Regions from separate parts of the Paracerasibacillus soli genome, predicted to be linked through region 2. Evidence: riboswitches for the same ligand, from Rfam matches in the RefSeq annotation. Region 2 holds a riboswitch; each other region holds the start of a gene.
The links. Region 2 has a riboswitch for S-adenosylmethionine ahead of ACFFIS_RS05755 (methionine ABC transporter ATP-binding protein). Riboswitches for the same ligand answer to the same signal wherever they lie in the genome.

Region 1 (8,202 bases), on a different contig from region 2:
AAAACAAACTTTGCTGTAAGCTCGTTTAAAGTTCCCATAACCGTATTATGTAACACCAATCTGAAATGGCCTTGAAAACAAACTGAATGTTTACTGAAAATCTACTTATCACTACAAATTGGGGTTATAATAATAAAGAAATTTTTATTCAGCTTGGCCTTATACATTTTTCAGCTAACTTTCAGCTTTTTAATAGATAATATTTGTAAGATGTTCGGAGGTATAAAAAATGAAAACAATTGAGGGTACCAAATTACTTTTAATAGATGATGAGCCACATATTTTGCAGTTTTTGGAGTTAGGCCTTACAAACGAAGGATTTATCGTGAAAACAGCTTTGGATGGATTAACAGGAATCAATATTGCACATGAATTTCAGCCACACATTGCAGTCATCGATGTCATGATGCCGGGAATGGATGGTTTTGAAGTTTGCCGCTTAATGAAAAAAAGTGGTGCACAAACTTCCATCATCATGCTAACAGCAAAAGATGATGTAGAAGATCGGGTAAAAGGATTAAATATTGGTGCTGATGACTATGTCGCAAAACCATTTAGTTTCGAAGAATTATTAGCCAGAATTCATGCACGGCTGCGCAATCAGTTCCCTAACCTTTTTAACGAAGTGATTTACGGACCTTTTAAGTTGAATGATCGAAAAAAGGAGTTTTCTTATCTCAATCAAACACTTCATCTTTCCCCCACTGAGTACGAGCTTTTAAAGTATTTAGTCATGAATCATGGCATTGTACTAAGTAAAGCGACTATTTTAGATCGGGTCTGGGGATATGACTTTCAAGGTGATGAAAATATCGTAGAAGTTTATATCCGTTCACTTCGCGATAAGTTACACGATAAAAACTACCAAGTTATTCGGACGATTAGAGGCGCCGGATACCGAGTGGACTTGTAGGTGAAAACATGCTTAAAAAAATTCTATCGCCTTACTCTTTAAAAAAACAACTACTCATGCGAACTTTTTTTATTTTAGCTATCATCTTACTACTGATAGGCATTGTACAATATTGGATTATGAGGGATTTCCTCTATCAAAATGAAGCAAATGCACTGAACGATAAACTTGGTTCACTTCCTTTAGAGTTACTATTAAATGAAGAAAGCAAATCAACGAAACCTAAGGGGAAGGATAATCCCCTACCTGCTAATCAACCTTTTTTGTTTTACCAAGGTATGTCCCTGGCCATTATTGATACAAACGGAAATTATCAAGATATACTAGGTAATAGTGGTGTTGCCGCTCCCATTTTTACTAAAAAGGAATACCTCAAGATGCTACAACATAACGAAAGTATACATCGGATTGCATATCACGTTAGAGAAAACAGCAAAGGTATAGAACAGTTAGTTGTATTTAGACCATTAGGAGGTCCACATGAAAGTCATAATCGAGCTGATTTGACGTTACAGCTAGGTACAAATACTGCCCCACTCAAAAAAATATTGTTACAACAATTATTAACTTTTATCGTTCTCGCTTCTATTGCTTTAACCAGTGGACTTGTAATCTATTTACGTACTTTAAAACATACTCTTGTCCCTTTATCCACAATCGTCGACGTAGTGAAAAAGACAGATGTCGAGAACTTAACGGAACGTCTTCCAGTTAAACAAGGTCAAGAAGAAATTGATCGATTAGCAGAATCTTTTAATGCGATGTTAGCGCGCCTTGAAATATCTTTTGAATATGAGAGAGAAACAAAGGAACAAATGAGACGTTTCATTGCAGATGCCTCTCACGAACTACGAACGCCTCTTACATCTATAAATGGCTTTATTGAAGTTTTATTAAGAGGTGCAGCTAATCAACCCGAACAACTTTATCAAGCATTAAATAGTATGCAAGGGGAATCAAAGCGAATTATTAAGTTAGTAGAAGATTTATTTACACTCGTTAAACTGGATCAAGCCCCTTCCTTACAAGTTTCCCAAGTGAATGTGACAAAAATAATAAAAGAAATGCGTTCACAACTTGATGTATTAGCAGGAAATCGTACAGTTTATGTTAAAGTATCCGAAGAACGATATGGATATTATGAACCAAATAAATTAAAGCAAGTCTTTCTAAACCTATTTTATAACGCTGTGCAACATACAGACCCGGAGACTGGAGTTATTCACCTATCACTTGATGCAATAAATGATTCAAACAGATTTACTATTCAAGATAATGGCGCCGGAATAGATAGCAAAGACCTTCCATTTATTTTTAATCGATTTTATCGAGCAGATATTTCACGTACAAGGACATCTGGTGGTTCTGGCCTTGGATTATCCATTACAAAGTCCATTGTGGAAGCACATGGAGGGAGAATAGAAGTTACGAGTAAAATGGGAAATGGAACAACCTTTCAAGTATTTTTACCTTTTTCTCCTAAAAAAAATCATTAAGATTCGAGGCAAAATAATATTAGTTTCATATGTGATTATGATATAATAAAAATAATTTAATATGGTTATCAAGAGTGAACGAGAGTACTGGCTCTAAGACTTCACAGCAACCTACCTAGAAGGTAAGGTGCTCCTACCAGCAAAGCTTGCTTTGGATGATAACGAACGGTGCTATAAACCCTTTGTGTGCATTCAGTTGCTGCAAAGGGTTTTTTATTGCGCGAACAGTTAATGTTGGATATCTTTAAGGGCAATACCGACCAACATTGGCCTACTCTGCTTAGGATACATTTAGCCTTGTCACGATCAATGATAGCTAAACTAACCTTTGTTTGGGAATATTTTCACAGCAAGCCGCGTCACAGTTTATGTCTCGTTAATTGCTCGCTTTTACTTTTTTGCAAATGGTCTTGATACCTATTGAAAAATAATAGGAGGAATGCAAATGAATACAACAGGATTTATTCGTGGTTATATGGCTAAAAATCAAGAAGGAGAAAAATATTTACACCATGTAATGAAGGTAATGGAGCGACAACTTCAAGAATGGGACGAAACATATGAGGTAAAAATGATTAAAAAGGAAAGCTATGCTATTTCAGTTCAAAATAGTGAACAGACTTCCATCATTCTCATTTCAAATTCACAGTTAGCACAGCTACAATCTAAATCTCCATACGCTTTGGACAAGTATATGTGGACAAAGCTAAAGGAGAATGGATTAGTTATAAAAGAGCGAACTGGAAATTATTTAAATTACGTTTTTATGTAAGATCGATTCATCTATACAATTATTCTAATAATTAAGGTGGGAAATTTTCCGCCTTTTTTATTTTTCATTACAGTATGTCACTTTTATCCACTTCCCGGCGGATTGTGTTGCCTTCAGTTTTTAATTCCAAAACATATGAAAAACCATTTCGTTTAACTATACACCATATGGCAATAACTAAATATAACATATCCTCTACTTGCAAATTCATACTCTCTTCATATTTTTGTAATAGGATAGAATAAAAGATCCTTACTAAAATATATACTTTGCTGAATAATACTTCTTGATTGGAGAGATACAGATGACTACTATACTTGTTGTTGATGATGATCAAAATATCTTGAACTTAGTATCGGTTTACTTAAAAGATGAAGGGTTCAACGTTTTGAAAGCAGAAAATGGGCAAGAAGCACTAAATTTATTAGAAAAAAACCCATGTGATATGGCCATTGTTGATGTGATGATGCCGGTTATTGATGGATATGAATTAACGAAGGATATTCGTAACTTTTACGATATTCCAATCATATTATTGACTGCGAAAGACCAACTTAAAGATAAGGAAAAAGGTTTCCTTTCTGGAACAGATGACTACCTTGTGAAACCCTTCGAGCCAAAGGAACTCCTGTACCGTATAAAAGCGTTATTTCGCCGTTATGAAAAAAATACCGAGGATGTTATTACTCTCGGATCGACTGTTATTAATAAAAAAAATTATGTAGTGGAAATTGACGATAAATCATTTTTATTACCATTAAAAGAATTTGAATTACTTTTTTACCTTGCCTCACACCCCTCGCAAGTATTTTCACGTGGACATTTAATCGAAAGAATTTGGGGATTCGACTATGATGGTGATGAGCGGACGGTTGATGTACATATAAAACGGTTAAGAGAACGTTTTACGAAAATAACAAGTGACTTTCATATTAAAACGATACGCAGTGTTGGGTATGCTTTGGAGGTAAAATAATCGTGAAGACGCTTTATGTTAAATTCGCTCTCACAACCATTTCAATTATGCTTGTGAGCACTTTGCTTTCCTTTATGTTTTCCAATTTTTATTACCAACAAAAATTAAAGCCTTATAACGATGAAAAAAATACAAAAATTGCACTAGATATCGCGAATTACGTTAATCACGAACAACATATTCATCTTGAACACTACTTAGAAAATATATCAGCTGTTGGATATCAAATTTTTTTAGCAGATAAAGAAGGAAATAAGACATTTTTCGGTGACCCATTTCGGGACAAAACACTTTCTAATCAAACAATTGAACTTGTATTAAATGGTGAAGTTTACCACGGGATTGCGCAATTCCCCCAAGAAACATTTGTCACAGGCTTTTTTGCAAACGAACTAACAAATACCATCGGGGTACCGCTAGAGCATAACAACAAACAATATGCGCTTTTTATTCGACCAAATATTAAATTACTTTTTAATGAAATGCACATTCTATTTGCCTGGTTGCTTGCTTTAACAATTGTATTAAGCATTATTTTCGTTTGGATTAGTGCGAAATATTTAGTTAACCCTATTTCGAAGTTAACACGAGCTACAAAAGATCTTTCCGAAGGGAACTTTTCCATTGAACTTGATATAAATCGAAAAGATGAAATAGGAAAACTAGCAACTAGTTTTACAAATATGGCGCAACAACTTGAAAAGCTTGATGAAATGAAGAGCGAATTTATTTCAAATATTACCCACGATATCCAGTCACCATTATCGAATATAAAAGGGTATTCCCATTTACTGGAAAAGGATACGTTGAGTGAGGAAGATAAATCCCATTATATTTCGATTATTAACAATGAAATCAATCGATTATCAAGCCTCACAAAACAGTTATTACTACTTGCTTCACTTGACCGAGGGGATGATCTTTTAAATAAGATAACGTATCCTTTGTCAGATCAACTAAAAGAAGTTATTTTTAATCATCAATGGGCTATTAATGAAAAGCGGATCATGATTAGCTACTCTATGCCTGACATAGATATAAATGGAGATCCTGCATTACTTTATAATGTATGGGAGAATTTGTTAACCAATGCCATCAAGTACAATAAAGAAAATGGTAGCATTGACATATCAATTATCAAAAAGGAAAAGGAAATTGAAATTCGTTTCCAAGATTCTGGTATAGGACTATCTCAAGCAGTTCAAAAGCGAATTTTTGATCGTTTTTATCGGGAAGATTCTGCAAGGACAAGTACAGTTGAAGGTACCGGTTTGGGATTATCTATCGTCTCTTCGATCGTGAAATTACATGGTGGTCGAATCGAGGCAGACAGTGAAGAAAATGTAGGTTCAACTTTCACAGTGTACTTACCGAAAGGATAACCTCATATTCATAGGTGATTCATCATCTTGAAGTAATATATGAACATACATATTGACTATCGGAGGGGTTATATGAATAACTACAGTCAGCTATTACTTAGATTTTCAGCGTTGTTTGCAGTTATTGGTGTATTGTTAGGTACACATATGGCAGGTTCAGGGTCAAATGCATTTCGCCCGATTCACACCCATATTTTGGTTGGAGGCTGGTTAACTATATTTGCATGGGCGCTATACTATAAAGTATTTTACCCTAAAGTGAATATGCTAGCTAAACTGCATGTGTGGTCAGCAATTATTGGTTCAATCGGATTGTCAGTAGGAATGTGGCTGCAATATTTAAAGCCCTTCCATCTACCTGATATCTTTGTACTGATTTTTTACATAGGTGGTGGCATGGTATTACTGATTAGTTTTACAATGTTTTTCCTTTTAACAATACTCTATGGAGAGAAGCGTTGTATAGATTGAACACACGCCTTCTAAAAAGAAGTGCGACTGTGCAATGTAGAATAAGTCTTGCCAAGGAGCACTCGACTGCCTTGACTAGACTTATTTTTTTATGTCATGACAATCCATTGGGATACACATTTTCAGCGTACTTATATCCATTTATATTTACAAGACTTTCCTGTAAGAGTACGCGTTAAAGTTAATAAAAAGTACACGTCAAATTTTAAGTTTGTAAATATGTAGAGATGCTCGGACAAAGTTCAGAGGTTCGTTGAAAGTTTGTTATATTTTATTGACATTTTATAAACCTTATTGCTAATTTCCTCCTCATTAACCATGATGGATTTAAGTGCACTTCAGGAGGATTGATTACTCATGCCAAGAAGATTCATACATATTGCTTTATTTCTTTTTATTGTCACAGCCCTTTCCGGTTTGTGGATGAGGGCAATACCGTTTATACATATTTCCTCACTAAACTATGAACATATCTTACATGCACATTCACATATTGCTATTTTAGGGTGGGCCTTTTTTGGCTTATTTATTATCTTTTTGGCGATTATTTGGCCAAATCTTCAGCAGAAAAGACATGCAAGCATGCTAGCTTATTCTATATTTTTTACATCTGTTTTTATGTTTATCGCGTTTTTATACGAAGGCTATGCTACATACTCAATTATTTTTTCGATATTGCACATATTTGTAGAATTTTGGGCTGCATTTTTTATTTACAAACAAATCAAGCTTCAAAAAAGCATTCCCCAAATTAGTCAACTTTTTATGAAAGGATCACTCATCGCTTTAATTATTTCTTCTATCGGCCCTTTTTTATTAGGTTATCTTGGTGCAACTGGATTACGAGAATCTATGTTTTTTGACATGAGTATCTATTTCTTTTTACATTTTCAGTATAACGGTTGGCTTTTTCTATTTTTAATCGGTCTCTTTATTAAAGTTTTGCATGACAAAAATATTGAGTTATCACGTACTTTAGGAAAATACGGATTTTGGATTTACTTCCTTTCTTTATTTCCGTGGTATGTATCATCAATTTTATGGGTTGATGTAGGAGGATTTGCTAAAGTAATCGCGACAGCTGGTAGTGTAGGTCAATGGATAGGTGTTGTTATCATTCTTTTGTCAGTTAAAAAAGTGTGGCAACTGTTAAGAGATGCATTTTCAAAAATAATATTAATATGTATCATGGGTACATTTCTATTATTATTCCTTAAAAGTACGATGGAACTCGGCCTTATTTCTGCCCCACTATCAAATCTCGTTTTTGAAACAAGAAGTGTGATTATCGGCTATTTACACCTAACATTACTAGGATTTGTTAGTTTATTTATTTTGACACAATTTCAAATGACTAAACTAATCGATACGAAGAAAAGCTCTTTTACCACGGGGATTTCTATGTTTTTAGTGGGTTTTGTCTTAAATGAATTGTTATTATTTATGATGGGACTTCTCTCTTGGTTAGATGTATTTAATATTCCTTTTTACCATGAATCATTATTTATAGCAAGTATGCTATTATCTATTGGGATTGGATTTTTGTGGGCCTCCCTTATTAAGAAGCAGACATATAGAAAATCTTATCAACAAAAATAAGATGTATGCAAGATGGGCAATCCTGATTTTAAAGGTATTATTGTATGTTATTATCTTTTATGCTTTCCTTAAAAGCTGAATTCTTTTATTGATGAAAAAGAGCAAAAAGAGGTTCATCATAATTCCAGCAATACAAACAAATATGCTGGCATTATCGAAGGAAAATAAAGAATATGATGTATTAAGATACGTATAAACAAAAATAATCAACATAATAGATAACCCAATGAGAGAACAAATAAATCCGTTTCTAATAAAACACAGAAATTCTAAGCTTTTCAAGACAATCCCGCCTTAAGGCAAATATTTAATCAATTCCTTCAATTCAATATAACGTGTAGCTTGTAACCTGTCAAGCTGGTTTATACGGTATTGCTTATGGTGGTTGTATCAGCTAGCTCTCCAAATTCAAATCATTATTTTATAGCTTAATTTTAATAAAAAACTCCTATTTCAATTGAAAACAATAGAAGCCGCATCGTTTATCTCTATTCCGATGCGGCCTCTTACATAAGGTACTTATTATACATTTAGCGTTTCCACTATCCCAAACACCTGCTCCAAACGTTCCCCCACCATTTTCTCCACTTCTT
Region 2 (8,202 bases):
AGTAGTTGAAATCATTGGAATGAAGTATGTCCAAATGAGTGGCGGAGCATAGTGGAAAAACTTCTGCAAAAGGCGGTTTTTGGATTCTCCTAAAACAAAAACAAAGCCAACTACCGCAGCTAAATAAGCAAATATCGCCATCGGCTCTTGAATGAGCGGGGCTGTATACAAATATCCCATTTCATACCTCCTCTGTTTATCTTGTTGTCATAAAATGTAATATGGGATTAATAAATTTTAACATGAATAAAAAAGATATGTCATTTATTTTAACGAATCATTGATTTTACATGTTGTTGAAAGGCCTCTACAAATTGCTTTGGCGGAGTTTTCACATAATACGAAAATACACCTTGGATTGTATGTAAATAAAGCAATCCACTATTTTTGCTGGACATGCGGTAAGACATATCTCTTATTTCCTCAATAGAGAATTGCCGGTGTTTCGTCTCAACACGATTCGTATATAAACATATTTCCCGATGATGTTCAATCTGTCTTTGCTCAATAGACGTAACTTCTCTTTCGATTTTGAAGTACGCATGCTTTGCTAACAACATGTATTTTCCCCTTCTTTACAATAAACTTGTACTATATTTTAACAACACTTAGTCATTAAAATATAGTACACTCTTTATAAGATCGGACCAATCAAAGCTTTATTTATTACTTCACCTTATTTAAGACATTTTTAAGTGTCGTGACAGATTGATCAAATTGACTTTTCTCTGTTTCATTTAGGTCTATTTCAACAACTTCCCGAACGCCTGAACGATTAATAACGGTTGGTACTCCAATATATATATCACGGTGTCCATATTCCCCTTCTATATATGTTGAAGTCGTTAACATACTATTTTCATTGTTTAAGATTGCTTTTGTTATTCGTACAAGTGCCATACCAACACCATAATATGTTGCTCCTTTTCTTTCAATGATATGATAGGCTGCATCACGTACTTGCATAAATAAGTGATCTAATTCTTCCTGTTTAATGAGTGGGTTTCTTGCTAAATACGTATCAATTTGCTCCACCCCAATTGTTGCACGACTCCATACAGGAAGCTCTGTATCACCATGTTCACCAATGATTAGCGCATGTACATTTCTCGTATCGATATGAAAATGTTGTCCCAAAGTATAACGTAATCTTGCAGTATCAAGGACTGTTCCTGAACCGATAACTCGTTCTTTTGGTAACCCTGATTCCTGCCAAGTGATATATGTTAAAACATCAACAGGATTTGTGGCAACTAAGAAAATACCTTGAAAATGATGTTGCATCACATCAGAAACCATTCCCCTAAATAGTTTTGCATTTTTTTCTACTAAATCTAATCTTGTTTCGCCAGGCTTTTGTGGAAGTCCTGCAGTGATGACGACAATATCCGCGTCTTTGCAATCTGCATATGTTCCATTCCAAACTTTTGTTGGGCTTGGAGCAAATGGCATGCCATGACTTAAGTCCATCGCTTCACCTTCAGCCTTTGCCTCATGAATATCAATCAATACTAATTCTTCCGCGACTCCTTGATTCACACATGCATACGCATAACTACAACCAACTGCACCCGTCCCAATTATGACGATACGATTCACTTTTTCTCTCATCATCTGCCTGCTCCTTTCCAAACCTTTTTAAAATTAGCAGCAGGGATCGTCACATTTCTCCTACTAGTTCGTAATGAACGCATTAGGTTTCTAGTTGTTGATTCCCCACTTATCATACTTTAAACCTCCTCGAATTCTTGAAATGACGGACTTACGCATGAAACTATGATAAATAGAACATGTATATTTACATCTTTCCCTCCATACAGACTAGCAAAAGTGATATAATTATTTTACTATTTTGCTTATTCAAGGAGAGGTTAAGATAATGTCACACACGCCTTTTATTTTATTTTCCTTTTCACATCTGATTGTGTTCGTTTTACTCTTCTTATCCTTACTTTATTTACATCGAGCTACTCATTTACGACAACGCAACTTAAAACGATATGAACGTTATTTTGCACTCATTTTATTAGGTCTGGAAGTTGGTTACCATGGCCTGCAATTTGCTCAATCCAATTGGACACCACAATATAATTTACCGTTAGAGTTATGTAGTTTAACCTTATTTGGGGCAATTATTTTATTATGGCGGCCAAATCAAGTGCTATATCAATTTGTATTTTATGCGGGTATTGCTGGGGCGATACAAGCATTAATTACTCCTGTAACTGATTACGGCTTTCCGCATTATCGATATTTCCACTTTTTTATCACACATTGTGGCATTATCATGACAGCATTTTATTTTACTTGGGTAAAACGAGGATACCGTCCAACCCTAAAAGGTATTGGTCAAACAATGCTTATATTAAATATCCTTCTGCCTATCATTTTATATCTCAATCACATAACAGGTGGAAATTATATGTTCTTAGCAGAAAAACCACCAAGCGGCAGCATACTTGACCTCCTCGGCCCATACCCATGGTACCTACTATCACTAGAGATTGTAGCAACCACCATGTTTCTCACCCTACTCCTATTATTCAAGTGAAACATGGGGACGGTTCTCCTGTTTCATTAGCAAAGAATCCGTCCACATTTTTATTATTATTTCAAAAAGGGTATTGACTTTTTAGAGAATAGCCTATAGACTAACATCTAACATTAAGAAATGTATTAAAAATTAAATATTTGTACCACTTTCTTATCAAGAGAGACGGAGGGAAGGGCCCTATGAAGTCTCGGCAACAGATTCTTTTAAAATGGAAAACTGTGCCAAGTCCCACAAATGCTATTGCTGCATTTGAAAGATGAGAAAGAGATGGTTTCTTACATAGAATCCCTCTTTTTCTTATCAATTAAGAAAAGGAGGGATTTTTTCGTGCAACTTTTAAAGAATGTGACACAAGGAGTAACGTCACTGCCACCGCTTGTGTCCATAGTGTAAAACAGCAATATTTTGGAAAAAGGCGAACGGTTCAAAACATTTGAGGAGGACATCATATGATCGAGTTTAAAGATGTTTCAAAAACTTTTCATCTCGGAAAACGCGAAGTGCAAGCTGTAAAAAACGTATCCTTAACAATTTCACAAGGAGAAATATTTGGGGTTATTGGATTTAGTGGTGCTGGGAAAAGTACATTGCTACGTTTAGTCAACATGCTGGAGCGCCCAACCTCTGGAACTGTATGGATGCACGGGGTAAATATTAGCACATTATCCGCAAAAGAATTACGTGCAAAACGCAGAAACATCGGGATGATTTTTCAAAACTTTAATCTATTTAACGCTCGTACCGTCGCGGGGAACATAGCATATCCATTAAAACTAGCTGGATATTCCAAGCAAAAAATAGCCGAACGAGTGAATGAATTATTACAGTTTGTCGGACTTGAAGATAAAGCAAAAGACTATCCCGATCAATTATCGGGAGGGCAAAAACAGCGGGTAGGTATTGCAAGAGCACTCGCCACTTCACCAGACGTGCTCATTTGTGACGAAGCAACATCAGCACTAGATCCTGACACGACAAGTGATATTTTACGATTACTAAAAAAGGTCAATCGTGAACTTGGCATTACGATGTTACTTATTACACACGAAATGCACGTTATCCAGTCCATCTGTGACAAAGTCGCCGTTATGGAAGACGGAGAGGTTATTGAATTCGGCAACGTATTTGAGACATTTACAAATCCGCAACATCCAACGACAAAGCGATTTATTAGTTCCGTGCAACAAGACTTACCGTCCCAGGAAGTTCTGAGAGAATGGCAAGATAAATCAAATAACAGCAAGCTTTATCGCGTTATATTTACCGGTGAAATTACAAATAATCCCGTATTATCACAAGTTACGAAACGACATGACGTAGATTTTAATATTATCTATGGTTCTGTTCAAGAATTACAAGCACAATTATTCGGAAATTTACTCGTATCATTCACTGGCGAATCCGCCAACGTAAACCAAGTACTCACAGAACTAAAAACGCTTGTACAAATTGAGGAGGTGAACATTCATGAAAGTTGATTGGACTACATTTTGGCCTCGCATTGTTGAAGCAACAGGCGAAACACTCACAATGGTTATTGCAACCTTAATCTTTGGTTCCATTATCGGGATAACTTTCGGCTTACTACTCTTTGTAACAAGAGAAAATCATATTTTAGAAAATAAATTCGTGTTTCAAATATTAAATTTACTAGTAAACATGATCCGACCTATTCCTTTTATCATTTTCCTTGTAGCAATCTCACAGCTTACAAGGCTCGTGATTGGAACAACTATCGGAACCGCAGCAGCCATTTTCCCAATGACTATTGTTGCAAGTTTTACAGTTGCGAGAGTAGTAGAAAACAACTTAGTAAGTATTGATCCAGGTGTCATTGAAGCGGCTCAGGCAATGGGGGCAAGTCCCTTACGCATTATATTTACAGTATTAATTCCAGAAGCACTCGGACCACTTATTTTAGGACTGACATTTGTTTCAGTTGGCTTAATCGACTTTTCTGCAGTCGCAGGTACAGTTGGAGGAGGTGGGCTTGGTCATGTCGCAATGACTTATGGCTATCAACGATTTGATGGAAGTGTCATGCTCGTTACAGTTCTCATTTTAATTGCAATGGTCCAACTGGCACAATGGCTCGGAAATACATTATCAAAGAAAATCATGCGCAGATAAAGCATGTCAACAGGCAAAAAAGCTCGCATAAACGATGCCTTGTTCATCCAGGGACATCCGTACCATTTAAATTATTTACTACCTAGTTCGTACAGAATAAAAAACTTATTTTGGATAAGAGGAGACATTTACATGAAAAGATTATTACTTCTAAGCATTGCTATTTTAACTATATTTACAATTTCAGCCTGTTCCAGTTCGAAAGCAGAAGGACCAGGGGATGATAAAGATAAAATACATGTCAAAATTGGTGTCAATGGTGCTGACGGTGCACAGTGGCCAATCTTAAAAGAAAAAGCAGCAAAAGAAGGAATTGAGATTGAACTCATTGAGTTTGCTGATTATACACTGCCAAATAATGCACTAGCTCAAGGAGATATTGATATGAATGCTTTCCAACATATCGCTTTTCTCGGCCAATATGTAAAAGAAAGCGGTAATCATATTGTGCCAATTGGTTCCACCATGTTAGCGCCAATGGGGTTATTCTCCGAAAAGATTGATGATGTATCTGAAATAAAGGCAGGAGATAAAATTGCAATCCCAGATGATCCTTCAAACCAAGCTCGGGCATTACGCCTTTTAGAAAGTGCGGGCCTACTTGTACTTTCCGATGACTTTGGTCTGTTTGGAACACCAACAGAAATTGCAGACAACCCATTAAATCTAGATATATTACCGATGACAGCACAACAAACACCACGTGTACTACCTGATGTAACTGCCTCCGTTATTAATAATGGGGTTGCAGGGCAAGCAGGCTTCTCACCTATTGAAGATGCGGTATTTATTGAAGATGAAACAGATGATAACATTCATCCTTACGTCAATATCTTAGCCGTACGAGAGGATGACAAAGACAACAAAGCATACAAACGAATCGCAGAGCTTTACCAAGAGGAAGATATTGAAAAAGTCGTGAAGGAAGATACAAATGGCGGTTCGTTTTTAGTGAAATTAACAGCTGAACAACTTGAAAAGACATTTGCAGAACTTAAAAAATAATAAATGGAGTGATTGAAATGACAGTCGTTAAAAATAACCATCTGAATGTAATCTCACAATCTATTGAGCAAAATCGGGATTTATATATTCAAACAAGTCAGGCCATCCATGCGAAGCCAGAGATTGGTAATGAAGAAGTGTTCGCAAGTAAGGAACTCGTAAGCATTTTAGAAAGGTCAGGCTTTGATGTGCAAACAGCAGTTGCCGGACACGAAACATCTTTTTATGCAATACGTGATACTGGTAAAGAAGGGCCTACGATTGCGTATCTAGCAGAATATGACGCACTAGCTGGACTCGGCCATGCGTGCGGACATAATATTATCGGAACAACAAGCGTCGCTGCTGCGATTGCATTATCTGAAGTTATTTATGAAACAGGAGGACGTGTAATCGTGCTCGGTACTCCTGCAGAAGAAGGGGGGCCAAACGGCAGCGCAAAAGGTAGTTTTGTAAAACATGGATTTTTAAAAGATGTGGACGTTGCACTTATGCTTCATCCATCCGGAAAAACATCTTTAACATCCGAAACATTAGCAGTTGATCCGCTTGACTTTCATTTTCACGGGAAAGCGGCCCATGCTTCTGGAGCACCACATAAAGGAATTAATGCCCTTGATGCTGTCATCCAATTATTTAACGGTATCAATGCTTTACGCCAACAATTACCAAGTGACGTGCGTATTCACGGAATTATTACACATGGTGGTGATGCACCAAATATTATTCCTGACTACGCATCCGCAAGATTTTATATTCGTGCATCTACATGGAGTCGAACTGAAGAAACAGCGAATAAGGTAAGAAAAATAGCTGAAGGGGCAGCACTTGCAACTGGGGCAACAGTTAAAGTGGAAAGATTTCAAAATGAAGTGAAGGATTTTGTACTTAACGCTGTATTAGATGAGGTGTTAGGTGAAGAACTTGAGAATGTCGGGGAAGATGTCATTACCGAAAAGCGTGCTGGTAAAGGGTCAACAGACGCAGGTAATATTAGTTATGAAGTCCCAACTACACACGGCCATATAAAAATTGGACCTGACAATCTCATCGGCCATACAATCGAATTTCGTGAGGCAGCAAAGTCTAAAGTAGGAGACGAAGCGATTATAAAAGGAGCAAAGGCATTAGCGAATACAGGATACAGACTCTTAACAGATGCAGAATTATTACACCGTATACGGAAGGAATTTGAAAAGGCAGTCGCCGAGAAACAATCGTAACATTCAAATAGCAAGGGTTTTTCCTACAAGATATCATAACGTGCCGGCTATGGTCATGTGCCAATTGCCGGCATAAGTCTTTTTTTGTTTCAAAGCTAATACCTTTTGCTTTGTAATATATTTTTCTTCTTTTTTGCATTGCGTCGCGCTGTCGTTTTAATAAGATCTCCCAGTACTTCCTTGAAACGTTTCGCTATATCCATTCATTAGCAGAAAAAAGAAGCATACCAGACATTTGGCATGCTTCCATTCCTATTCGATTTACCTATGATTTTTTTCCTCTTTTACTGTAAAAAGCAAAAGCGATGACACCTACTAAAAGTCCAATCCCCGCTCCTATGCTGATTGAAAACACTAGAAAGCTCGGGTTGAAAAACATGCCAAATATTACACCAATCGCGCTACCAAAAATCATTCCTAATGGGATAAGACTATCTATCAAAACCTTTGTGTTTCTTGACTTTTCCAAATCTAAAATCCTTTCTATCTTAGTTTATTGCTAATCAATATCATCGTATTATATCCCTTATACACAAAAAAACTTTAACCCCTTTTGCCTCGCCTACCCATCGTGAATATTCTGTTCACTTATAAAATAAATCATTAACCCGATAAAATAAAGAAAAGTTAAAATAAAAAAATAATCCATTTCTAATATTGCACATAAACTAAATAAAGATAAGCCGCCTAGCAACAAGGGGACATGTGCAACTACCAAAGCTTTTATAAGAGTTAACAATCCTAGAAATAGCGAAATCCCCAATGCGAAGAGCACAAAAATTAGGAGGGGATGCCACTCCAACCCTTCTTGATTTGAAATAATAACTAGAATCGTAGTTACAATAATAAAAACCCATAATATGCTAATCATCCACGTTTTCATCGCAACACCTTCCCTCTATTCATATTCTATTTATGATTGTATTACGAAATAGATAGCGGTAGGTAAAAAGGCCAACAAAAACAAGATAGGACGTTTTTTAGCCTTAAAGTTACTCCACGACCCACCGATAAGATTTACTCCCATTAGTAATAGGACAATCGGTATATAAACATGATGAATCGAAGCTGGAATAATAAAAAATATGATCCCAATCCATGATATGATATGCAGTTGATGGTTCCACTTTTTACGTTCCAATGTTTTATCATTCCATTTCGCGTAAAATAAGTATTGTAATTTTCATATAATTACAGTATAACACATCATATAATATGAATGAATGGAGTTTTCGTACTTCCTCCTACTTATTTTTATTGAACGAATTGACCTTTTACTAGCTATTCCCC
Region 3 (8,202 bases), on a different contig from region 2:
GGTACAATTGCCCCATTATATTCCTTCAATATAAAGTCTTGTATTTCTTTTGAATGTAATACATCTACTAATGTTTTTAAAGCTTTGTTTTCTTTATCTTCAGTACGGACTGCAATAACGTTAACGTACGGTGAATCTTTATCTTCAATAAATAATGCATCATTTAATGGACTTAATCCAGCTCCAATTGCATAGTTCGTATTAATTGCCACAAGCACATGATCTTCCGAATTATAAAATTCCGGTAACAATGCAGGCTCATAATCAGGTGAGAATTTTAGCTTTTTAGGATTTTCTACAATATCATCAAGTGTAGCATTCGCCTTATCAATTCCATCTTTTAACGTGATCAATCCATTTTCTTCAAATAAAGATAAAATTCGGCCGTGGTCTGCGACAGAATTACTCATAATAACTTCTGTATTATCATCAATATCATCCAAACTGGCTATGTCCTTTGAATATACACCTAAAGGCTCTACATGGATGCCATCAATATAGTCTAAATCATATCCGGTTTTCTCTTTTGTTTCCTCTAAAAAAGGGATGTGTTGGAAATAGTTAGCATCTAATGTACCATTAGCTAAATCATCATTCGGGAATACGTAGTCTTGATAAGGCTCAATTTCTATTTTTATTCCTTTTTCTGCTAAAATAGGTTTTGCCTTTTCTAATATTTCCGCATGCGGTTCACTTGAAGCTCCGATTACTAATTCAACCTGCTCTTGGTTATCACTTTCATTTTTTGCCGATTCTGATTTCCCTTTGTCTTCATCTTTCCCTGTTCCACATGCAGCAAGTGCCAATACGAGAATAATAGATAAAATTGCAAGTAATTTTTTCATTTATATTTCCTCCATGTCGTTTATTATCTTTTATCTAACTTATTTGAAATATAGTCTCCAATTAACTGAAAAATAAATACAATGACAACAATTGATATGGTACAAACAAATACAACATCATAGTCTCGGCGTTGAAAACCAAAATAATATGCATAATTCCCTAATCCACCAGCTCCAATTACACCTGCCATTGTTGTATAACCAATTAATGCGATTGCTGTAACGGTAATTCCCGAAACTAGCGCAGGCATGGATTCTGGTAATAATACCTTCAATATAATTGTTTTAGTTTTTGCTCCCATTGCTTTAGCAGCTTCTACCACCCCTTTATCCACTTCTTTTAAGGCTATTTCTACGAGCCTGCCATAAAATGGAGCAGCCCCGATGATTAATGCTGGTAATGCAGCGTTTGGACCTCTGATCGTTCCTACTAGCACATTTGTTACTGGAATTAATAAAAAGATCAAGATAATAAATGGAATTGCACGAAACACATTTACAAATGCTGCTACAATAAAATGAATATATTTATTTTCCCAAATACCATCTTTCATCGTAAGATAAAGTAATAATCCGAGTATCAATCCAAAAATAAATGTTCCAATTAATGCAAGAATTGTCATGTAAAATGTTTCATATGTAGCGAGCCATAGTTCATCAAATTTTACGTTCTCTAATCCGTTAAAGTTCATGTTGTAAAACCTCCACTTCTACCGAGGTCTCATTTTTTATGAACGCAATAGCCTTCTCCATTTCTCCTGTTTCTCCAATGAATTGTACATATAGCGTTCCGTAAGCCCCCAATTGCGTTTGCGTTATTTTCCCTTGTAAAATATTAATATCTACTGCAAATAGTTTTGCTAGCTTACTAATTAATGTTTGATTTGTAGTTTCTCCTACAAAATGTAAGCGAGCAATTTTAGCTGTTGGGTTCGCTTGAAACAATCGCTCGAAGTCTGTTTCCTCGTCTTCTATGCCCATCACTTGTTGTACAAACTTCTTTGTAACAGGTTGTTTCGGTTGTAAGAAAAGATGAAGTACATCACCTTGTTCCACGACTTTACCATCTTCCATGACGGCTACGCGGTTACAAACCTTTCGAATGACGTGCATTTCGTGTGTAATCATAATAATTGTTAAACCTAGTCGTTGATTAATGTCCATTAGTAAATCTAGTATTGCATTTGTTGTTTCAGGATCTAGTGCAGAGGTTGCTTCATCACAGAGTAGTACTTTGGGACGATTTGCTAATGCTCTCGCAATACCAACACGTTGCTTTTGCCCGCCACTTAATTGTGATGGGTACGCATTCTCACGACCACTTAATCCCACTAGATTGATAAGTTCCTGTACTCTCTGTTTTATTTCTGCTTTTGGCACATTGGCAATTTCCAATGGGAATGCTATATTTTCCGCAACAGTTCGTGACCAAAGTAAATTAAAATGTTGGAAAATCATGCCGATATCTCTTCGGGACTTTCTTAACTCTTTCATATTTAAACGAGTAATTTCTTGATTATTAATCATGACTTTACCAGTTGTAGGTTCTTCTAATCTATTTAATAAACGAATAAACGTACTTTTCCCTGCACCGCTATACCCAATTACCCCAAAAATTTCTCCCTGCTCGATATCCAATGTAATTTCATCGACTGCCGAGATGGACTTTTCTTTATCTGTAAAAACTTTACTTAACTTTTCTATTTTAATCATCGGGATACCTCCTTATAAAAAGCCAGCCAATTAAAAACGCCTTTCTGCTAGAGAACAGAAAGACGTGTATATTCATCTTCGTGTTCCCTCATCTTTCAAAGCATATGCTTTGTAGGAATTAGCACCGTTTTAGAATTTACTTCTAAAGGTTGCCGCGGTTTCACAGGGCCTTTCCCTCCACCGCTCTAGATAAGAGACTTTCGTACTATATAAAATTATAAATTTCATTATACGATTATTAATTCTATTTGTCAAACTCATCTGCAAATAAATGCTTTGCGTATTTTACAAGATAAGTGTATATATTTGCGACAGACTGAAAAGCATATACTTTTTCCTTGATTTCACCATGATCTATAATAAAAAGACAAGGTACACTTTCAATCTTGTTCTCTTGCATAAAATTAGGATACAAGGAAGCATTCATTTCGTAAAAAATATCTTGATTGTGAGTTCTTTCAATCTGAGTTAGGATTGATCTTGCCACATGACATGTTCCACAAAATGGCGTATGAATGTAAAGTAGTAAATGCTCTTGTTTTAATGTATCTTCGGTTATTGGTTTCAAAATATCACCTTGCTATGATAAAAAAATTGGATTTACTGAAATATCTTTACTTGCTAATAAGGTAGCTAAAACTTGTTCCGGTGTTGTCGCTACTTCTTTAAATTCACTATTAATATAGATATGTTCCGCATGTGGCAATTCATAAGCTAGTTGCTTACGCAATTTCATACCAGATTGATCCTCATCCACTAGGATATAGACGTCCTTATTGTCTAAATCATGCGTTTCTAACATTTCATCAAAGCGTTCAACACCAAATGTACCATTCGTACAAATGATCTCCAATTGCTCTGTAATAATTTTTCTGATTTGCTTTTTATCTGTTAAACCTTCGACGATAATCACTTTATCTGATTCATTTGAATCCATTATATGCACCTCTCCGAAGACTTTTCAAAATTAAAGCAGGCCATAAACCATTTTGCGCAATAAGGCTGACTCTATGTAGGAGTCAGCCTTATATGATTATATCATGTATTAGTCGTCTTCTTTAATCATTTCTTCATATTGTTCTGGAGACATTAAATCATCAAATTCTGACTCGTTAGATGGTTCGATAACAATCATCCAAGCTTTTTCATATGGTGACTCATTTACAAGTTCTGGACTATCTTCTAACTCTTCATTAACAGCAACTACTTTTCCGCTTAAAGGAGCATAAAGTTCAGAAACTGTTTTAACAGATTCTACACTACCAAATGGCTCATCAGCTTCTACCTCTTCGCCCACTTCAGGTAATTCTACAAATACGATATCCCCAAGTTCATCTTGGGCAAAATCTGTAATTCCGATTCTCACTTGATTGTTTTCCTTTTTTATCCACTCATGTTCTTCTGAATAAAATAAGTCCTTTGGTAAATTCATTTTCATCCCTCCATATGTATCTTTCCACTTTAAATATACCGTTAAATCCATATAAATGCTAGTATTACATCTAGTACTATACATGCAATTAAAGGATTATTTATCCTAACCAAACTTCTGTGAATTGATCCTCTTTAAAGCCAACTGTTACATGTTTACCATCTGTTACAATTGGTCGTTTTAAGAGCATGCCGTCAGATGCTAACACCTCTGCCATTTCTTCTACAGACATTTTAGGTAACTTCTCCTTCATATTAAGTTCCCGATATTTTTTCCCACTCGTATTAAAAAATTTCTTAGTTGGAACATCTTCCATTCCCATCAGTTCGAGTATTTTTTCCTTTGATGGCGGAGTTTCTACAATATGTATACTTTCAAAATCAAGATTATGTTCTTCTAACCACTTTTTCGCCTTTTTACAAGTACTACAGTTAGGATACCAATAAAATTCCAATTTCATCATACATCTCTCCTTCTAGCAACATCTTAACATATTCCCTTGGTTGCTTGAAATAAGACAATATCCAAAAGCAATATTTGCATCAAAATAATGCATTAACAAGTTAATCTTGGTGGTTTTGCGATTATTTGTTTTTTGATTAATATGTCAAAATTCTATTCGTTGATGTGTCAATGCTGAACTTATAAATAAAAAGGATGTAGAATAGAAAATGGATTGTGTTTATACCTCTATTATTCTTAATAATTTACACTATTGCAATTACGACTGTTTCCGCATATAGTGGTAGTTATAATTTTGAAATTAGATCAAGTGTAGTTAGACCGTATACTCACAAGCTAGCAAAGAAAAAGACAACAAACGATGTAAGTGCACGCGCCTTCATATTCAGGTAAGAGTCATCCATCAAATGGGAGAACGTACAAAGATGATTTTAAAACTGTAAGTAAAGAGACTTACAGCGTTCAAGTAAGTAAGTCGACAGGTTTATGGAGAAGTTGCCAAGGGCAGTGGCAAAATAAAGCAGTAAAATCATTTCTATAATAATATTAATTCTACTATAAATTACAAAGGGTGTTATACATGATTTCAGCAGTCGAAATATCTAAAAGTTACTCGGCAACAATGAAAGCTCTCGTAAAGACAAGCATCCAGATAGAGCCAGGTACGGTCCATGTCATTATGGGAAAGAGTGGTTCGGGAAAATCAACACTATTAGGCGTATTGGGTGGGTTAATTGAGCCTTCAAGCGGTAGCGTCCGCATAAATGGTAACGATTACTATTCCTTATCAGATAAAGAAAGAGCTCGTATTCGCAGCGCAAATTTTGGATATATTTTTCAGTCCTTTCAATTAATCTATGAACTTACTGTGTACGACAATATTGTCATGCCTTTACATATTACGGGACAAGAGATTCATGAAGCGATGGTCTATGATCTACTGAAGGACTTAGAAATTCAACAATTTATGCATTCATTTCCGAATGAATTGTCTGGCGGACAGCAACAGAGGGTGGCGATTGCACGTGCCATCATTCACAAACCAAAAGTGATTTTCGCTGATGAACCTACAGGTAATTTGGACTCTGAAAATGCTAACAAGATTATCCATATGTTAGTTAATCTTTGTAAAAAATATAACACAACATTATTAATCGTTACACACGATGAACATTTATTAGCAAATCCAGATCGTGTCTTATTTCTAAAAGATGGTCGAGTAATCGAGGGGGAACAATGAGAGCAACAATATTATTTACATATGCTTGGAAGTTTTTATGGAATGATAAGAAATATTTTCTTTCTGTCATTGGTGCATTAACAATTTTCTTTAGCTTCATCACGATTACGAGTAGTATGTTACAGACGTATGTGGATGCAGAAAAGGAATTAGCTTATGCAAACTATGGTAACCACTCCTTCATCATCTACTCGGATGAACAGCTAGATTCTGCAGAAATAGAATCAAAGGATTTTATTTCCACTGGGTTAATATATACATTAGGATTAATAGAGAACTTTTTCGATCAGAATATTGACGTAACAATTGGAGCGATGGATCAAAATATATTACACCAATTCAAGTTAACAGATGGAAAATACCCGACAGCAAATAATGAAGTGGTAGTAGAGAGATTTTTGTTAGATTTATATAAGGAAAACAAACATTCCCATACAGAACTACCAATTACGATGGATGTACATGGTCAAGCCATTCATATTGTCGGCGCGATTGAAAACTACTCTAGCACGTGGTCACAACCTGATATAATTGAAAAGGGTAGCAATACTTTTCCTACTATTATTTTTACAGGTGATTTTGAAACTGTATTCCCAAAAGTGAACCAATATATTACATTATTTCAAGAAAAAAAAGAAAAACTATCTTTAGATTACAGTAAAGTGGATTATTTTCTCGATACAAATAATGTAAAAAATGTCAACGGCGAAAGTATAACTTTTAATGATGCATTATTTAACAGAGGATTAACAAAAGCCTTACAAGTACGCACATTCAGCATTATATTTATCATAATTGTTAGTATTACAGGGTTTTTAGTTTTTATTTACCTATTTTCCTTTTATTATGGCATTCGATTTCGACGTAATTTTAAGATATTAAAACAATTAGGTTGGCAAAAACAACATATATATAGGACTGCGATGTTTCAAGGTTTCATCATTGGTTTTTCAAGCTTTTTATGTATGTTATCTCTCTATTTTACCTTACATTTTTCTATGGTTTCCAGTTATCATATACATTGGAAAATATTAATTGGCCTACCGTTTATAGCGATAAGTGCCACTGTTTCAATCATATACATGATTTGTAAGCGACAATATGCTACTACGTTTAAAAGTAACTTTATAAGAGGATTTCTATATAAATGGATACAGAAATTATCATTTAAGTGGAAGTTTTTTTGTTTGCATGTATTCCATTTCATCAAATCATTGATCTTGATTGTCTGTTTAATGACGTCTCTGTTTATTTTACTTTTTGTGAGTCAACTGATAGCTACGGAAACTTTACCCGATTCAGGTAACGACCCTACATCTTCAGATTATCTTTTTATCTCTAGGAAATCGGGGACTTTTGATGTTTTACAGCAATTTTATATAGACAAAAACCCGCCTCAATTTATTCGTTTTCAAGATGTGGAGGAGTTAGAGAATAACAGTGCGATTAGATATATAGAAAAAATACCGGAAACCCGACAGACTAGTTTACTTATCGATGCAACCCAAACTAATGCTACACTATTTTATCCGTTTCAAGGGGAGGTTGAAGAAGATACCAACGTAGAACATACAGAAATAGATTATGAACGTTTACGTATTGCAGATACTATTACGCCATTAAGAAATATAGACTACATTATTTTAAATGATAAAAATTGGCCTATATTTAAAAGGCAAGTAAAAGTAAGTGATGATATCTATGATTCATTACAGAATTCGTTATCATCGATACTGTATCTTCCAAATGAACAAAACAGCATAGATACAACTTCTCCTTTATCGATAGGGAGAATAGAGGAAACTGAGGACGGACTAGCATTTAAAAGTTGGGACTTAAACATATTGACAGCGGTGAACAAACTAATCCATCCAGTCAGACAAGAAACTTATGAAAATGTCACCTTATTCTTGCATGAGCAAACAGTTCAACAATATGACATATTTCCAGGCTATGCTTCACTCGATATTTTTATGAATAATGATGCGAAGAAACAAGATATACAAAAAGTCGAAGACCAGTTAGCTTCATTAGCTGTGTTGCACCCAGACAACCTACTCTATATGGACGAACTAGCGATAAAGAATGATACGACATTTGCAAATTTTATTTCGCTTCTTGGATATAGTTTATTTATTATCCTGTTACTATGCATATGTGCAATTATCATGCTTGTATTTCTTATGAAGTTCTACCAAAGAGAAAGAGAATTTCTCATCTATCGTGCTCTAGGTGGGACAAGGAAAGATATTTTACGTTTATTTATATTGGAACTATGTATCTATTATTTATTAGCTTTACTCATTACCATTATCATACTATCTGTGACGTTATTCATCTTACCTGCTCCAGCACAATCTGTTTTAGTTGTAGTTAAAACAGTAATTCTATCTTTTATATTAATGGTGATGACGACGGGCATCTTTAGTTATATTTTTATTAAAAAACTACATATTTCTAAACTTGAACATATACAAAATAAATATTTATAAAGTGAAACTTCATTCAGT
Region 4 (8,202 bases), on a different contig from region 2:
CATGTACAAGATGGAAATGAACATACTGTATAAGATTTTCGCAAGGATAAGTTTGTGTGCGGGTTGCGGTATATGTAAGAAGTTTTGTATGTTGTTTACTTCCATATTTAAACTAAATAATAAGCTTGCCGGAATAATAATCAATCCAAGCGTAATCATTCCAACTAAACTTTCGTAAACGCCACTATTCATACTCATAAATATAAAAAGCACAGTACAAAGTACAATCATCCCAATAAAAAAACTCCGCATCATACGCCATTCTTTCCATAATAACCCCTTCATTGATTGACTCATATTTTCACCTCTGTATTAGTGTTATAGTTAGATAGTACACTATAACTAGTAAAATAACAATATATTTTGATACGTAATTATTCCATGCTAAACTTAGGCTACTAAAATAAACGAGGGGAAGTATTTATGATAAAAAATATTTTGCAATTCTCACATCAACTCCTAGCAGATGCCGTCCAAGTTGGAGAAACTGTCATTGATGCGACATGTGGTAATGGAAATGATACGATATTTTTAAGCAATCTAGTTGGAGATTCTGGTACAGTTTTAGCCTTTGACATCCAAAAACAAGCGATAGACAGTACAAAAAGACGGCTCATCGATGAGGCCCGTCAAAATGTTAAGCTTATTCATGATGGTCATGAACGTGTTACTACATATCTGTTAAAGGAACAAAAACACGGGATTGCTGGGGCAATTTTTAATCTTGGGTACTTGCCAAGAAGCGATAAAACTATCATTACGAAATCTGAATCCACCTTACAGGCAATCCAACAAATTTTGGATTACTTAAAAACAAATGGTGTAGTTGTCATAGTCATTTATTATGGACATGAAGGTGGTTTAGAGGAAAAGGAAAATGTAATCACCTTTGTGAAACAACTGGATCAATCCGCTTATCATGTGCTACGTTATGAATTTATTAATCAAAAAAATAATCCACCATTTGTAGTCGCGATTCAAAAAAGAAAGGAGAAGTTAAATAAATGATACACCACTATAAAAATATTCATCCAAAAATTCACGATTCTGTTTTCCTTGCTAAAAACGCGGACATTATTGGTGATGTAGAAATTGATGAATATTCAAGTATATGGTTTCATACCGTAATACGGGGAGACGTTGCACCTACAAAAATTGGGAAACGGGTCAGTATTCAAGATTTAACAATGATACACCAAAGCCCTAATCTCCCTGTTTTGATAGAAGATGATGTTACAATCGGCCATCAAGTTACCTTACATTCAGCTATTATTCGTAAAAAAGCTTTAATCGGAATGGGCTCAATCATATTAGATGGTGCGGAAATAGGTGAGGGTGCGTATATCGGAGCTGGTTCTTTGGTTCCACCCGGCAAAAAGATTCCACCTCATACGATGGCATTTGGTAGCCCAGCAAAAGTAGTCCGCACACTAACGGATGAGGACTATCATGATATGGAACGAATAAGAAAATCTTACGTAGAAAAAGGAATCTATTATAAAAATGAAACAAACTTAGGTAAATAATAAAAGAAAAAGGGGTTGGGACAAATCAGAGTGTCAGACCCCTCCACTACTACATTTAGTATGAAGTGCGATACTTCTTTTACTATTGTGACAGTAGTTAAGCGAGGGATTCAGACCCTTATGTCCCAACCTCTATTCTATATTATGAAATATTGATTAACTCTTTTAACAGATTCGCTTTATCGACTTTTTCCCATGGGAACAAGACATCTTCCCGCCCAAAATGTCCATATGCTGCTGTTTCTTTAAAAATCGGCTTTTGTAAATCTAACATACGAATAATGCCAGCCGGACGTAGATCAAATAACTCTCGTACTGCATTTACTAACTGTTCTTCATCAACAATACCAGTACCAAAAGTGTTAATAGCAATAGATACAGGTTCTGCAACACCAATTGCATATGCTAGCTGTACCTCACAAGTTTTTGCTAGTTTAGCCGCAACAATATTTTTGGCAACATATCTTGCCGCATAAGCTGCAGAGCGGTCAACTTTGGTAGCATCTTTTCCACTAAAAGCACCACCACCATGACGTGCATAGCCACCATATGTGTCAACAATTATTTTACGTCCTGTTAGTCCAGCATCGCCTTGTGGTCCACCGATAACAAAGCGCCCAGTTGGATTGATCAAATATTTAGTTGCTTCATCTAATAAATGAGCTGGAACAACTGGCTGAATCACATGTTCAATGAGGTCTTTTTCTATACGCTCATTTGTAATATCTTGATGATGTTGTGTAGAGATGACAATCGTATCAATACGAATTGGCTTATTTTGCTCATCATACTCAACAGTTACTTGTGTTTTCCCATCAGGTCTTAAGTAGTCAAGTAAATGATTTCTTCGTACATCAGTTAATCTTTTTGCTAGCTTATTAGCAAGCGATATTGGTAAAGGCATGTACTCAGCAGTTTCGTCACAGGCAAAACCAAACATTAATCCTTGGTCCCCTGCTCCGATTGCATCTATTTCAGCATCTGTCATTTTACCTTGTCTCGCTTCTAAAGCTTGATCGACACCACCTGCGATATCTGGAGATTGTTCATCAATTGCAGTAAGTACAGCACAAGTTTCGGCGTCAAATCCATACTTTGCACGTGTATAACCAATATCCTTGATTGTCTTTCTCACAATAGCTGGGATATCGACATAGGTAGTGGTTGTAATTTCACCAGCAACAAGTACAAGCCCAGTAGTAACCATTGTTTCACAGGCAACTCTTGCAGCTGGATCCTTTTTTAAAATTTCATCCAAAATAGCATCTGAAATTTGGTCACATATTTTATCAGGGTGACCTTCTGTAACAGATTCTGAAGTAAATAAACGACGATTATTAGCCATGTGGCTAAATCCTCCTTAAAGGGTATGGTACGGATCTCTAATTCTTAATCATATATTTATTATGCCACTTGTAGAAAACAAAAAACCTTTCCTATAATATAGAGGAAAGGATATATGTAGCCTTTCTCTCTTATTGTTCAAGGACATGTCCTTGCTTTAGGTTAGCACCTTTTCACATAGGAAGTGATGGTTGCTGGGCTTCATAGGGCCTATCCCTCCACCGACTCTGAATAAGAGTATCCGCTCAAAATTATGGTAACGAAATGAAAGGCCTATGTCAACTTTTACATGCATCTTACATATACATACAAAAATCAGCTAATATAGTATGGACTATTTCAGTAAATGTGTTATACTATTAATCAGATTTTAGAAATTAACATACCTTTATATTACATTTAAAAAATATATTAAAAGGCAGGTTATTATTAAAATGAAAATGGTGGAACAAACATCTTTAATCGACGAATTTGCACAACAGACGAATTTACAAAAGGATCTGTCGGTTCCCCGACTTATTGAAAAAATCTTATCACGCCGAGAAGGGGTTTTATCAGAAACCGGTGCAGTTCAAGCGACGACAGGAAAGTATACAGGTCGTTCCCCAGAGGATAAATTTATCGTACGCGATGAAATTTCGGAGAAAACAGTAGATTGGGGTACAGTAAATAAACCTATAGATGAACATGTATTTTTAAAATTGCTTATGAAAGTAACCAACCATTTAAAAGAAAAAGAAGAGTTATTCGTCTTTAACGGTTTTGCGGGAGCAGATGAAAAATATCGTTTACCAATACGTGTAATGAATGAGTTTGCATGGCATAATCTGTTTGCAAAACAGTTGTTTATTCGCCCAACTGCGGTTGAATTAGCTGAGCATGAACCTGATTTTACAATTATCTCAGCACCAACATTTAAAGCAGACCCTACAGTCGATGGGACGAATTCAGAAGCGTTCGTTCTCATTTCATTTAAGCAAAAAATCATTTTAATTGGTGGGACAGAATATGCAGGTGAAATTAAAAAATCAATCTTTTCTGTGATGAATTATTTATTACCACAAAAAAATGTACTATCCATGCATTGCTCTGCAAACGTTGGGGCGGAAGGCGATGTTGCTTTATTTTTCGGTTTATCAGGCACCGGAAAAACGACGCTATCTGCAGATCCTTATCGTAAATTAATTGGTGATGACGAACACGGATGGAGTCCAAATGGTGTATTTAATATTGAAGGTGGCTGTTATGCAAAATGCGTGAAACTATCAGAAGAGAAAGAACCACAAATCTTTCATGCAATTCGGTTTGGCTCTGTACTAGAAAATGTTGTACTAGATAAGGTAACGCGGACGCCTGACTATGATGATGTTACATTAACCGAAAACACGCGTGCAGCTTATCCATTAGAAAATATCGATAATATTGTTAAGCCAAGTGTAGCTGGACATCCAAACACAATTATCTTTTTGACAGCGGATGCATCTGGCACTTTGCCTCCAATAAGTAAACTTACAAAGGAACAAGCAATGTATCATTTCCTAAGTGGCTATACGAGTAAACTTGCAGGAACAGAGCGCGGTGTAACTGAACCACAAGCAACATTTTCAACTTGCTTTGGAGCACCTTTTTTACCACTTGCACCAGCAACATATGCAAAAATGCTCGGTAAAAAAATTGATCAACATCAGGCAAACGTATTTCTCGTAAATACAGGTTGGACTGGCGGATCCTATGGTGTCGGTCAACGAATTAAACTTTCTTATACACGTGCAATGGTCCATGCTGCTTTAGAGGGAGAATTAAATATGGTGGAAACAATGAAAGATGATATTTTTGGTTTACACATTCCCCTTCATGTACCTGGTGTACCAGACGAGGTACTTATTCCGAAGCAAACATGGGAAAATAAAGATTCCTATGAAAAAACAGCGCAAAAGTTAGCCGAGGAATTTCATGCAAACTTTGAAAAGTTTACGCATGTTAGTGAAGAAATTGTCAAGGCGGGACCAATTTATCGCCTATAAACATGTTACCTCATCCCAAGAGGAGTAATATATATTACGATGGCACATTATGTTGCCACGAAAAGCCGACTAAACTCATAGTCGGCTTTTCTTATACCTAAATATATATAGAGATAACCTTATTCGCCGTATGCTACTTAGATGTCGCAGTATCTTATATGCCCTCTTGACACGTAAAGCACATTTTTAACACTTGATAAATAATCTCATGCTTATCGAACTTATGATTCATCACTTTCAGCAGTCTTACATTCAACTTTTATCAGTCCCTGTCTACCGATGTTAAAGAAACTAAAATTTGCTTAATCAAAAAAATACACATAGGCATTCACACATTTTTCTGGGCAGCATAAACTGTTTTGAAACGCCATAAACGAAGGGACGGTAATATGATGTTAAAAAGGAACAAACTATTTATCTTGTTATCAATCGTATTTGTCTTATTCCTTAGTGCTTGCGGAAATGGATCAGAACATACATCAATAAAATTAGCTGAAGTAACACGTTCATTATTTTATGCGCCACAATATGTTGCAATAGAGAAGGGATTTTTTGAAGAAGAAGGATTAGATGTTGAACTCCAAACAACTTGGGGCGGAGATAAAACAATGACTGCTTTATTATCCGACGGAGCAGATGTTGCATTAGTTGGTTCTGAAACCTCGATTTACGTGTATGCCCAAGAGTCAAAAGACCATGCAGTAAATTTTGCACAACTTACCCAAACAGATGGTACTTTTCTCGTTGCAAAAGAACCAAAGCCTGATTTTACATGGGATGATGTAAAAGGAAGCATCTTTTTAGGCCAGCGTAAAGGCGGCATGCCACAAATGGTTGGGGAATTTGTGTTAAAGAAGCATGATATTCATCCACATCAAGATTTGGAACTCTTACAAAATATAGACTTTGCCAATATCCCAAGTGCTTTTGTATCCGGTGATGCTGAATTTGTGCAACTATTTGAACCAACGGCTAGTGTCTTTGAGAAGGAAGGTAAGGGGCACGTCATTGCCTCATTTGGTGAAGAATCTGGTGAAGTTCCCTATACAGTTTTTATGACAAAGGATAGTTATTTAAAAGAAAACCCTACACATATCGAGAAATTTACGAGAGCAATTTATAAAGCACAACAGTGGGTAGCGGAAAATAGCTCGGAAGAAATAGCAAAAGTAATTCAGCCGTATTTTGAAGACACCGATCTTGATATTCTAGCAACGTCGATTGAACGTTATAAGAACCAAGATTCTTTTGCAACAGATCCTATACTTGAAGAAACTGCTTGGGAAAACCTGCTAAATATTATGGATGAAGCCGGGGAACTCCCTGGGGACGCACCATACGAAGAACTTGTGAATACGAAAATTGCTGAAGATATTATGAATGAATAGGAGGAGATATCGTGTCCTTTTTGACACTTGATAAAGTCTCTCACCATTATTTTTCAAAATATACCTATACAAAAGCATTAGAAGATATTTCATTTTCTATTGAAGAGGGGGAATTTATCTCTTTATTAGGACCGAGCGGATGTGGTAAGTCAACGATACTATCTATTATTGCCGGCATCATATCACAGACTGAGGGCAGTGTCTTACTAAATGAGCAACCGCTTCGACATGCTGATACGACAATTGGTTATATGTTACAGCAAGACTACCTTTTTCCTTGGAAAACGATTATCGATAATATTCTCCTCGGTCCAAAGATTCGTAAAGAACTAACTACAAGTACGAAATCAGAAGCATTAATGTTATTAGATGAGGTTGGTCTACCTGATGTTTCAGAAAAATATCCAAGTTCATTATCCGGAGGGATGCGCCAAAGAGCTGCACTCGTTCGAACACTTATTACGAATCCAAAAATTCTTTTACTAGATGAACCATTTTCTGCACTTGACTATCAAACAAAACTTAAACTTGAAGATCTCGTATATACATTACTAAAAAACTACCATAAAACAGCATTACTTGTAACGCACGATATAGGTGAAGCAATTTCTATGAGCGATCGTATTATTGTACTAGGCACAAATCCTGGTAAAGTTACTAAAATCTTTGAAGTGCCAATCGAGCTACGAAATACGATGCCTTTTTCCGTACGGAGGCATCCAAAATATCAACTCTTATTTGATAAAGTATGGGATGAGTTAAACAAAGCGGATAAAGAAACTGGAACATACTCAACTACACCATGATTGAAGGAGTTGAAGGCATGAACGATAAAACAGACCAACACCTTTTTGACAACTATAAGAAGGGTATTAAAAGCGAAAAACACTTCATTTACTTTTGGCAAGCGATTATATTAGTTGGCTTTTTTGTAATATGGGAGATAGCTAGTCGACTGCATTGGGTTGATCCTTTATTATTTAGTTCTCCATCTAAAGTTTTCACACTCTTGTTTGAAAAAATAAGCGATGGTTCTATCTTACTGCATACCCAGGCCACTTTATTTGAAACGGTATTGGGTTTTGTAATTGGAACGATATTAGGGATTATATTGGCTACGGTGTTATGGACATTGCCTAGATTATCAAAAGTAATGGACCCTTATTTAGTCATCCTAAACGCCATGCCCAAAGTAGCATTGGGACCAATTATTATTGTTGCATTGGGCCCTGGCTATATTTCGATTATTGCAATGGGAGCAATTATTTCGGTAATCATTACAACAATCGTCATCTTTTCTTCTTTTAAAGAAGTTGATCCTAACTATGAAAAGGTGTTAATTGGTTTTGGCGCAACAAGGTGGCAATGTTTTAAAGAAGCAATTTTTCCCGCAACATTGCCTGTGATGATTTCAACTTTAAAAGTTAATGTTGGTTTATCTTGGGTCGGCGTTATTGTAGGGGAATTTCTTGTTTCAAAAAAGGGATTAGGATATTTAATTGTATATGGATTTCAAGTTTTTGACTTTACACTCGTCATGTCCAGTCTTATTTTAATAGCCATCTTTGCAGCAATCATGTATAAGCTAGTAGAAAAATTGGAAAGTTGGCTCATTAAACATGCAACATAATCAATAGAAGGTGCCTTGCTGCTGGTACCTTCTATTCTGTAATACTCTGTAAGCTTTTCATACAGTATGTTAGTACATCGTCCTTCATTATAAAACTAAAACGTGGATTCACTTTAATATTAGCAGGTATCTTATGTAATGTAACGGGACCATTCGTTTCAAAATATGTATCTTGTTTCTCAAGTTCTGTAATATCCGCATAGTATACATTTTTGATGACATCTCCAGCTTTACCTTGCACATAATATTGTCCAAGATAATGTAAAGATTGTACAACTCCTCCTGTTTCT

Region 1: another riboswitch for S-adenosylmethionine. It lies ahead of ACFFIS_RS06855 (hypothetical protein); the one in region 2 lies ahead of ACFFIS_RS05755 (methionine ABC transporter ATP-binding protein).
Region 3: another riboswitch for S-adenosylmethionine. It lies ahead of ACFFIS_RS09125 (methionine ABC transporter ATP-binding protein); the one in region 2 lies ahead of ACFFIS_RS05755 (methionine ABC transporter ATP-binding protein).
Region 4: another riboswitch for S-adenosylmethionine. It lies ahead of metK (methionine adenosyltransferase); the one in region 2 lies ahead of ACFFIS_RS05755 (methionine ABC transporter ATP-binding protein).

The regions. Positions count from the first base shown of each region.
Region 1 is NZ_JBHLWL010000022.1:34,946-43,147, reverse strand. Features, by position in the region: gene ACFFIS_RS06865 (response regulator transcription factor) at 230-913, shown strand; gene ACFFIS_RS06860 (sensor histidine kinase) at 922-2,409, shown strand; SAM riboswitch class I at 2,472-2,574, shown strand; gene ACFFIS_RS06855 (hypothetical protein) at 2,855-3,181, shown strand; gene ACFFIS_RS06850 (response regulator transcription factor) at 3,486-4,157, shown strand; gene ACFFIS_RS06845 (sensor histidine kinase) at 4,160-5,539, shown strand; gene ACFFIS_RS06840 (hypothetical protein) at 5,612-6,010, shown strand; gene ACFFIS_RS06835 (hypothetical protein) at 6,368-7,609, shown strand; gene ACFFIS_RS06830 (DUF6339 family protein) at 8,132-8,202, opposite strand, start outside.
Region 2 is NZ_JBHLWL010000017.1:171,283-179,484, forward strand. Features, by position in the region: gene ACFFIS_RS05735 (DUF819 family protein) at 1-180, opposite strand, end outside; gene ACFFIS_RS05740 (hypothetical protein) at 270-560, opposite strand; gene ACFFIS_RS05745 (L-lactate dehydrogenase) at 667-1,611, opposite strand; gene ACFFIS_RS05750 (YwaF family protein) at 1,880-2,551, shown strand; SAM riboswitch class I at 2,702-2,817, shown strand; gene ACFFIS_RS05755 (methionine ABC transporter ATP-binding protein) at 3,004-4,032, shown strand; gene ACFFIS_RS05760 (methionine ABC transporter permease) at 4,022-4,684, shown strand; gene ACFFIS_RS05765 (MetQ/NlpA family ABC transporter substrate-binding protein) at 4,817-5,689, shown strand; gene ACFFIS_RS05770 (M20 family metallopeptidase) at 5,707-6,912, shown strand; gene ACFFIS_RS05775 (hypothetical protein) at 7,178-7,381, opposite strand; gene ACFFIS_RS05780 (hypothetical protein) at 7,475-7,795, opposite strand; gene ACFFIS_RS05785 (hypothetical protein) at 7,826-8,053, opposite strand.
Region 3 is NZ_JBHLWL010000026.1:6,356-14,557, reverse strand. Features, by position in the region: gene ACFFIS_RS09135 (MetQ/NlpA family ABC transporter substrate-binding protein) at 1-845, opposite strand, end outside; gene ACFFIS_RS09130 (methionine ABC transporter permease) at 869-1,537, opposite strand; gene ACFFIS_RS09125 (methionine ABC transporter ATP-binding protein) at 1,527-2,558, opposite strand; SAM riboswitch class I at 2,644-2,754, opposite strand; gene ACFFIS_RS09120 (thioredoxin family protein) at 2,803-3,126, opposite strand; gene ACFFIS_RS09115 (toprim domain-containing protein) at 3,139-3,495, opposite strand; gene gcvH (glycine cleavage system protein GcvH) at 3,604-3,990, opposite strand; gene ACFFIS_RS09105 (arsenate reductase family protein) at 4,091-4,450, opposite strand; gene ACFFIS_RS09100 (ABC transporter ATP-binding protein) at 5,033-5,692, shown strand; gene ACFFIS_RS09095 (ABC transporter permease) at 5,689-8,184, shown strand.
Region 4 is NZ_JBHLWL010000026.1:71,637-79,838, reverse strand. Features, by position in the region: gene ACFFIS_RS09465 (hypothetical protein) at 1-297, opposite strand, end outside; gene mnmM (tRNA 5-(aminomethyl)-2-thiouridylate-methyltransferase MnmM) at 424-1,008, shown strand; gene ACFFIS_RS09455 (gamma carbonic anhydrase) at 1,005-1,526, shown strand; gene metK (methionine adenosyltransferase) at 1,669-2,871, opposite strand; SAM riboswitch class I at 2,999-3,108, opposite strand; gene pckA (phosphoenolpyruvate carboxykinase (ATP)) at 3,311-4,894, shown strand; gene ACFFIS_RS09440 (ABC transporter substrate-binding protein) at 5,287-6,282, shown strand; gene ACFFIS_RS09435 (ABC transporter ATP-binding protein) at 6,294-7,088, shown strand; gene ACFFIS_RS09430 (ABC transporter permease) at 7,106-7,912, shown strand; gene ytkD (RNA deprotection pyrophosphohydrolase) at 7,944-8,202, opposite strand, start outside.